Regions from separate parts of the Shewanella dokdonensis genome, predicted to be linked through region 2. Evidence: predicted binding sites of a transcription regulator. Region 2 holds the regulator's gene; the other holds the start of a gene.

Region 1 (3,420 bases), 1.5 Mb from region 2:
GCGCATGTTACGCAGGGTTTCTACCAAAGCGTTGACGTCATGGCCATCAATGGGACCGATGTAATTGAAACCGAGTTCTTCAAACAGGGTTCCGGGAACCATCATACCTTTAAGGTGTTCTTCAGTACGCCGCGCCATCTCTTTGATGACCGGCATGCCTTGCAGCACTTTTTTACTGCCTTCGCGGATGCTGGAATAGAAGCGGCCAGACATTAACTGTGCCAGATGCTTGTTGAGTGCACCTACGTTTTCCGAGATAGACATCTCGTTATCGTTGAGTACCACCAACATGTCTTTGTGCAAATCCCCTGCGTGATTCATGGCTTCAAACACCATACCACCGGTCATGGCACCATCACCTATCACGGCAACTACCCGGCGACCCGCTTGTTCTTTGTCGGCGGCAATGGCCATGCCCAAGGCGGCAGAGATGGAGGTACTGGAATGACCGACACTGAAGGTGTCATAGTCACTTTCTCCACGCCAAGGGAATGGGTGCAAACCACCTTTCTGACGGATAGTGTGCATCTGATCGCGGCGACCGGTCAGAATTTTATGCGGGTAGGCTTGATGCCCCACATCCCACACCAGTCGGTCAAACGGCGTGTTGTACACATAATGCAGTGCTACGGTTAGCTCTACAGTGCCCAATCCAGAGGCAAAGTGGCCACTAGACTGTCCTACAGATTGCAGCAAAAAAGCTCTGAGTTCGTCGGCTAGTTGCGGCAACAATGCCTGTGGCAACTGGCGCAACTCATCGGGTGTATTAGCCTGTGCCAATACTGGAAATTGAGTGATATCCAGACTCATAGGGAGCTACTTCGTCTCTTTTTATACTCGCCGCTCAATGATATAGCGTGCGAATTCAGCAATTAGTCGGCTATTGTAGGGCAAATTACCTATGGCCGATAGTGCCTCTTGCAGCAGTTTCTCGGCAGTGGCTTTTGCCCCTTCTAGACCCAGTAATCTGGGATACGTACTTTTATTGGCGCGGGTATCTGAACCTTGGGGTTTCCCCAGTTCTTCGGTACTGGCGGTGATATCCAGAATATCGTCCTGCACCTGGAATGCTAAGCCAATGGCTTCGGCATAGGTCATTAACTGTTGTTTTTCGGTATCAGCGATATCTGCCGCAATAACCGCTAACTCCACCGCACAACGGATGAGCGCTCCCGTTTTCAGTTGGTGTAGCCGGGTTAACTCAGTAAGTGATATCTCTTTGTCAGTGGCCACGAGATCCAACGCCTGACCACCACACATGCCCTGATAACCAGAAGCTTTTGCCAGTGCCTGCACCATTTGCAACTGTTGCTTGGCACTCAGTTCCTGACTATTTTGAGTGATCAGCTCAAACGCCAGCGTCTGCAATGCATCTCCGGCTAGAATCGCTGTTGCTTCATCAAAGGCGATATGTACGGTTGGTTGCCCACGGCGTAATTCATCGTTATCCATGGCGGGCAGATCATCGTGGATCAATGAATAGGCATGAATGCACTCAATGGCTGCCGCGCAGTTATCTAGCTGTTCGGCTTTGCGTCCGAGCATTTCGCCCACGGCATACACTAAAAATGGCCGAACCCGTTTGCCCCCAAGCAACACGCCATAGCGCATGGCGGCTTTTAATCTGGGTTCGTTTTCAGGAATGGCGTCGAAAATCGTCTCCAGATGCTGATTGATCCGTTGCTGGCAACGATTGATGGCTTCCGTTAGCAATTATTCTTCCTCAACATCAAATGGACTCAGCGGTGCCTGGGGATCATCTGCCAGCAAAATAGCAACTTTTTGTTGCGCCTGTTCCAGTTTGCTTTGGCTGCTGCGTACCAGACCGATACCGCGTTCAAACTGCTTCAGTGCATCATCCAGAGAGACTTCCCCCTGTTCCAGTTCGGTTACTATCTGTTCTAACTCGTTCAGGGACTCTTCAAAGCTGAGGTTTTCAGGTTTTTTAGCCACGTTGTTTTCCTTGAGATTACACTGCGACAGAGTATACCAGCGATCGGAAATGGGAATCGAGACTGGGTCAGCAGAGGGTTCGGAGCAGGACTGGCGGCAACCATATTGGCACACACGTTATAGCAGCGGTTGATATGGGTCAAATGTGGGCGTTGGTTATTTGCTCAAAAGCACGCTTTGCCACAAAAATATTTTCTTCCGTGGTTAAAATCCCTCTAAACTTGCCTAAGTTTGATCCGATAAACCAAAATAGAAGCCGTTGAAAAGCGTAACATTCCCTTTTCTAGGGTAACATCGCAAACCGTTCCCCGGAGAGCGCATCATTCCGGTTCGTTGATGGATGACACGACTGTAGAAAATTGAGGAGCAAGAGTGGATTTAGCAACCCTGATAGGCATTATTGGCGCGTTTGGTGTGATGATCTGGGCCATGGTCAGTGCTGGCGGCATCTCTATCTACGTTGACGTCCCCTCAGTATTGATTGTTTTCATCGGTTCCCTCTTTGTGGTGATGATGAAATTCAATCTCAAACAATACCTCGGTGCCATGAAAATTGCCGCCAAAGCATTCATGTTCAAGCTGGATAATCCAGAAGATCTCATCGAACAGTCGGTCACTATGGCGGATGCTGCCCGTAAAGGTGGTTTTCTAGCGCTGGAAGAAGCGCAGATCTCGAATTCCTTTATGCAAAAAGCGGTGGATATGCTGGTGGATGGCCACGACGGTGACGTGGTACGCGAAGCGCTGGAAAAAGATATTGTGCTCACCGAAGAACGGCATAAATCAGGGATCGCGATTTTTAAAGCGTTTGGCGACGTCGGCCCCGCCATGGGGATGATTGGGACTCTGGTCGGTCTGGTTGCCATGCTATCGAACATGGATGACCCTAAGTCAATCGGCCCGGCGATGGCGGTGGCATTGTTAACCACCCTTTATGGGTCACTGCTGGCAAATCTAGTGGCATTGCCGATTGCCGACAAACTGGCACTACGCATGAACGAAGAGATGCTTAACCGTAACCTGATCATGGATGCGGTATTGGCGATTCAGGATGGTCAAAATCCCCGGGTGATTGAGAGCTTTTTGAAGAACTATCTGGCTGAGAAAAAACGCAAGATAGACACCACTGGTGGGGAATAGCCAATGGCCAAGCCAAAGTGTCCTGATTGCCCGCCACCCGCGCCACCATGGCTAGCGACATTTTCTGATCTGATGTCGCTGCTGATGTGTTTCTTTGTGTTACTGCTGTCTTTTTCAGAGATGGACGTACTCAAGTTCAAGCAGATCGCGGGGTCGATGAAATACGCTTTTGGGGTACAGAACAAGGTGGAAGTGAAAGATATCCCGAAAGGGACGTCGGTCATTGCACTGGAGTTCCGGCCGGGGCGTCCCGATCCATCGCCCATTGAAGTGATTAATCAGCAAACCAATGAGATGACGCAACCCACACTGACATTTCAAGCCGGT
Region 2 (3,420 bases):
AAGTAATTGCCGTTACCGGTGGGAAAGGGGGCGTAGGTAAAACTAGCGTTGCTATTAACACCGCCGTGGCGCTCGCAGAGAAGGGCAAACGGGTAATGGTATTGGACGCCGACTTGGGGCTGGCAAATGTCGATGTGATGCTGGGGTTACGGGCCGAACACAATTTGTCGCATGTGTTGTCCGGCGAAGCGGAACTGGATGACATCATTGTCCGTGGTCCAAAAGGCATAGGTATTATTCCAGCAACATCTGGAACCCAAGCAATGGTGGAATTAAGTCCAGCGCAGCACGCCGGACTTATTCGCGCCTTTAGTGAAATGAAAACGCAGTTTGATGTACTGATAGTGGACACCGCTGCCGGTATTTCTGACATGGTACTGAGTTTTTCAAGGGCGTCACAGGATGTGCTTGTGGTGGTTTGTGATGAACCCACCTCAATCACCGATGCCTACGCATTGATCAAAATACTCAGTCGTGAACACGGCGTATTTCGCTTTAAAATTGTGGCTAACATGGTGCGTAGCCTACGGGAAGGGATGGAGTTATTTGCTAAATTAAGCAAAGTCACTGATCGTTTCTTGGATGTGGCATTGGAACTGGTTGCCACCATACCTTTTGATGAAAATCTACGGAAGTCTGTGCGTAAGCAGAAACTGATTGTAGAAGCCTTTCCTAAATCTCCTGCCAGTATTGCTTATCAGGGATTGGCCAATAAAGTGATCAGTTGGCCAGTACCACAACAACCCGGTGGGCATCTGGAATTTTTGTTGAACGCTTGGTACAGAAACCTGAATACCAGGAGGAAGGTGCCAGTGAATAAAATGGCAGCGTATACCGGGTTTAACGATAAGAGCTTGATCGTTGACCAGTATGCGCCGCTGGTAAAACGAATTGCTCATCATCTGCTAGCGCGTTTACCCGCTTCGGTGCAACTGGACGACCTGTTGCAGGCCGGGATGATGGGGTTACTGGAAGCCGCCTCCAAATTTGATGGTAGCAAGGGTGCCAAATTTGAAACGTTTGCCGGTATTCGTATTCGTGGCGCGATGATTGATGAAATCCGCCGTGGCGACTGGTTACCTCGTTCGGTTCACCGCAATCAGCGGCGGATTGCCCAGGTCATTGACGAACTGGAACAGGAATTGGGCCGGGATGCCAGAGACACTGAGATCGCCCAACGACTGGAAATGCCACTAGATGAATATCATCACATACTAAGTGATGTATCTGCTGGTAAAATAATAGGAATCGAAGATCTTGGTGGAGCTCCAGATGCGTTCTTTGCCGATGAAACCGTGGCAAACGATACCTATGAAACGCTGGTAAACGATCAGTTTAGAGATGCACTAGCCGAAGCAATTAAACATTTACCCGAAAGAGATGCGCTGGTTCTGTCGCTTTATTATGATGAAGCGCTCAATTTGAAAGAAATCGGCGCCATTTTAGATGTCAGTGAGTCTAGAGTTAGTCAGATCCATAGTCAGGCAATGCTCAGGCTCAAAGCAAAACTCAGGCATTGGACACAGAACTAAACGGTTTTTTTGAGCGGTTTTAAAATTCAGCTCTGCGGAGGAAACTTTGGATAAAAACATGAAGATTCTCATTGTTGATGATTTTTCAACGATGAGAAGGATTATCAAAAACCTGTTAAGGGATCTTGGGTTTAATAACACCCAAGAAGCCGATGATGGGTCAACTGCACTGCCAATGCTGCAGAAAGGTGATTTTGATTTTGTGGTCACCGACTGGAACATGCCAGGTATGCAGGGGATTGACCTGTTAAGAGCCATTCGTGCAGATGAACATCTCAAGAATATCCCGGTGTTGATGGTTACCGCAGAAGCCAAGCGCGAGCAGATTATTGCTGCTGCACAGGCAGGGGTGAATGGTTATGTTGTGAAACCTTTCACCGCCGCGACCCTGAAAGAGAAGTTGGACAAAATCTTTGAACGACTTGGTTGATTTTGGGGTGCTATGAAGGCAGAAAACACCGGACTCATTACACTCGAACAAGCACAACACTTAGTCGAATTGTTGTCTGCTGGTGAACAACAACAGGCCGATGAACTGGTTCGTGAATTATCGGTGCCTATTCAGCAAGAGCTATTTGCTGAAGTTGGTAAATTGACCAGACAACTCCACAATGCTTTGAATGATTTTCAACTGGATAACCGGTTGGTGGAACTGGCAAGTAACGATATTCCAGATGCGAAAGAACGTCTGAGTTTTGTTATCGACATGACAGAACAGGCGGCCAATAAAACCATGGATGCGGTTGAAGAGTGCTTACCACTGTCGGATGCTCTCAGTGTCAGCCTTACCAATATCAAGCCTTCATGGGACAGGTTAATGCGTCGCAACCTGCCACTCGATGAGTTCAAAACGTTATGTCACGATGTGCAGCATTTTATGGTGCAAACTGAGGCCGACTCCGGACGATTACACGAACTGCTCAATCAGATACTGCTGGCGCAAGATTTCCAGGATCTGACCGGACAGATGATCCGCCGGGTGATTGATTTAGTTAAAGAAGTAGAAAGCAATCTTGTATCACTTTTGACCATGTTTGGGGCGCAACCTAACGAGAGTCTAATCAGCAACCGCGAAAATAATATAGATGCTGAAGGACCTATCCATAATGCTGGGGCCCGTCAGGATGTGGTTACCGGACAGGATGAAGTAGACGATTTGCTCTCTAGTCTGGGGTTCTGATGAGGAGTCATATTGATGGCCTTTGATGTTGATGAAGAGATCCTGCAGGATTTTTTAATCGAAGCCGGAGAGATTCTGGAGCTGCTGCAGGAGCAGCTGGTGCAGTTGGAAAATAATCCAGGGGATACCGACCTGTTGAATGCTATTTTCCGCGGCTTCCATACCGTGAAGGGCGGTGCAGGTTTCCTGGGGTTAGCCCCTATGGTGGATGTCTGCCATGAAGCTGAAAACACCTTCGATTTATTGCGCACGGGTAAACGCAGTGTTAGCGCCGAACTGATGGATATCATTCTTCAGGCGTTGGATGCCATCAATGTAATGTTTAGCCAAACTCAGTCAGGTGAAGAGCAACAGCCGGCAGAACCGCAGCTGCTGGCTAATCTGAAACTGCTGAGCTCAGGTGCGCCATTACCGTCAGAATCTGGCAATAGTGCCGAAACCGCCGTAGAAGCTGTTGATGACACAACCGCTGACAGCGGCGTGGATGATACGGCCGACAGCGCGGATGCGTTGTTTGATGAGATGCTGGAATCCGTGGCACCAAACGCTGCGGTAGAACCCCCAGCCGCCGAGCCGACAGCCGCAGCTGGTAGTATCGACGATATTGATGAATCAGAGTTTGAAGCCTTACTGGATGCCTTGCATGGCAAAGGTAAAGGCCCGTCAACGAGCGGTGATGCCGGGACTGGCGCCAAAACGCCTGCTGCT

What was found. The regulator FliA, encoded in region 2, starts transcription of late flagellar genes. The targets are predictions, from matches to a motif close to CTAAAGNTNNNNNNNNNNNNGCCGATA.
Region 1: the regulator FliA is predicted to act here: its motif matches at 2,169-2,195, upstream of pomA (flagellar motor protein PomA).

Annotation. Positions count from the first base shown of each region.
Region 1 covers NZ_CP074572.1:3,228,465-3,231,884, forward strand. The annotation lists gene dxs (1-deoxy-D-xylulose-5-phosphate synthase) at 1-810, opposite strand, end outside; gene ispA ((2E,6E)-farnesyl diphosphate synthase) at 832-1,713, opposite strand; gene xseB (exodeoxyribonuclease VII small subunit) at 1,714-1,953, opposite strand; gene pomA (flagellar motor protein PomA) at 2,326-3,093, shown strand; gene KHX94_RS15575 (flagellar motor protein MotB) at 3,097-3,420, shown strand, end outside.
Region 2 covers NZ_CP074572.1:630,581-634,000, reverse strand. The annotation lists partial or broken gene KHX94_RS20090 (MinD/ParA family protein) at 1-820, shown strand, start outside; gene KHX94_RS20085 (RNA polymerase sigma factor FliA) at 813-1,532, shown strand; gene cheY (chemotaxis response regulator CheY) at 1,579-1,962, shown strand; gene KHX94_RS02995 (protein phosphatase CheZ) at 1,975-2,712, shown strand; gene KHX94_RS02990 (chemotaxis protein CheA) at 2,728-3,420, shown strand, end outside.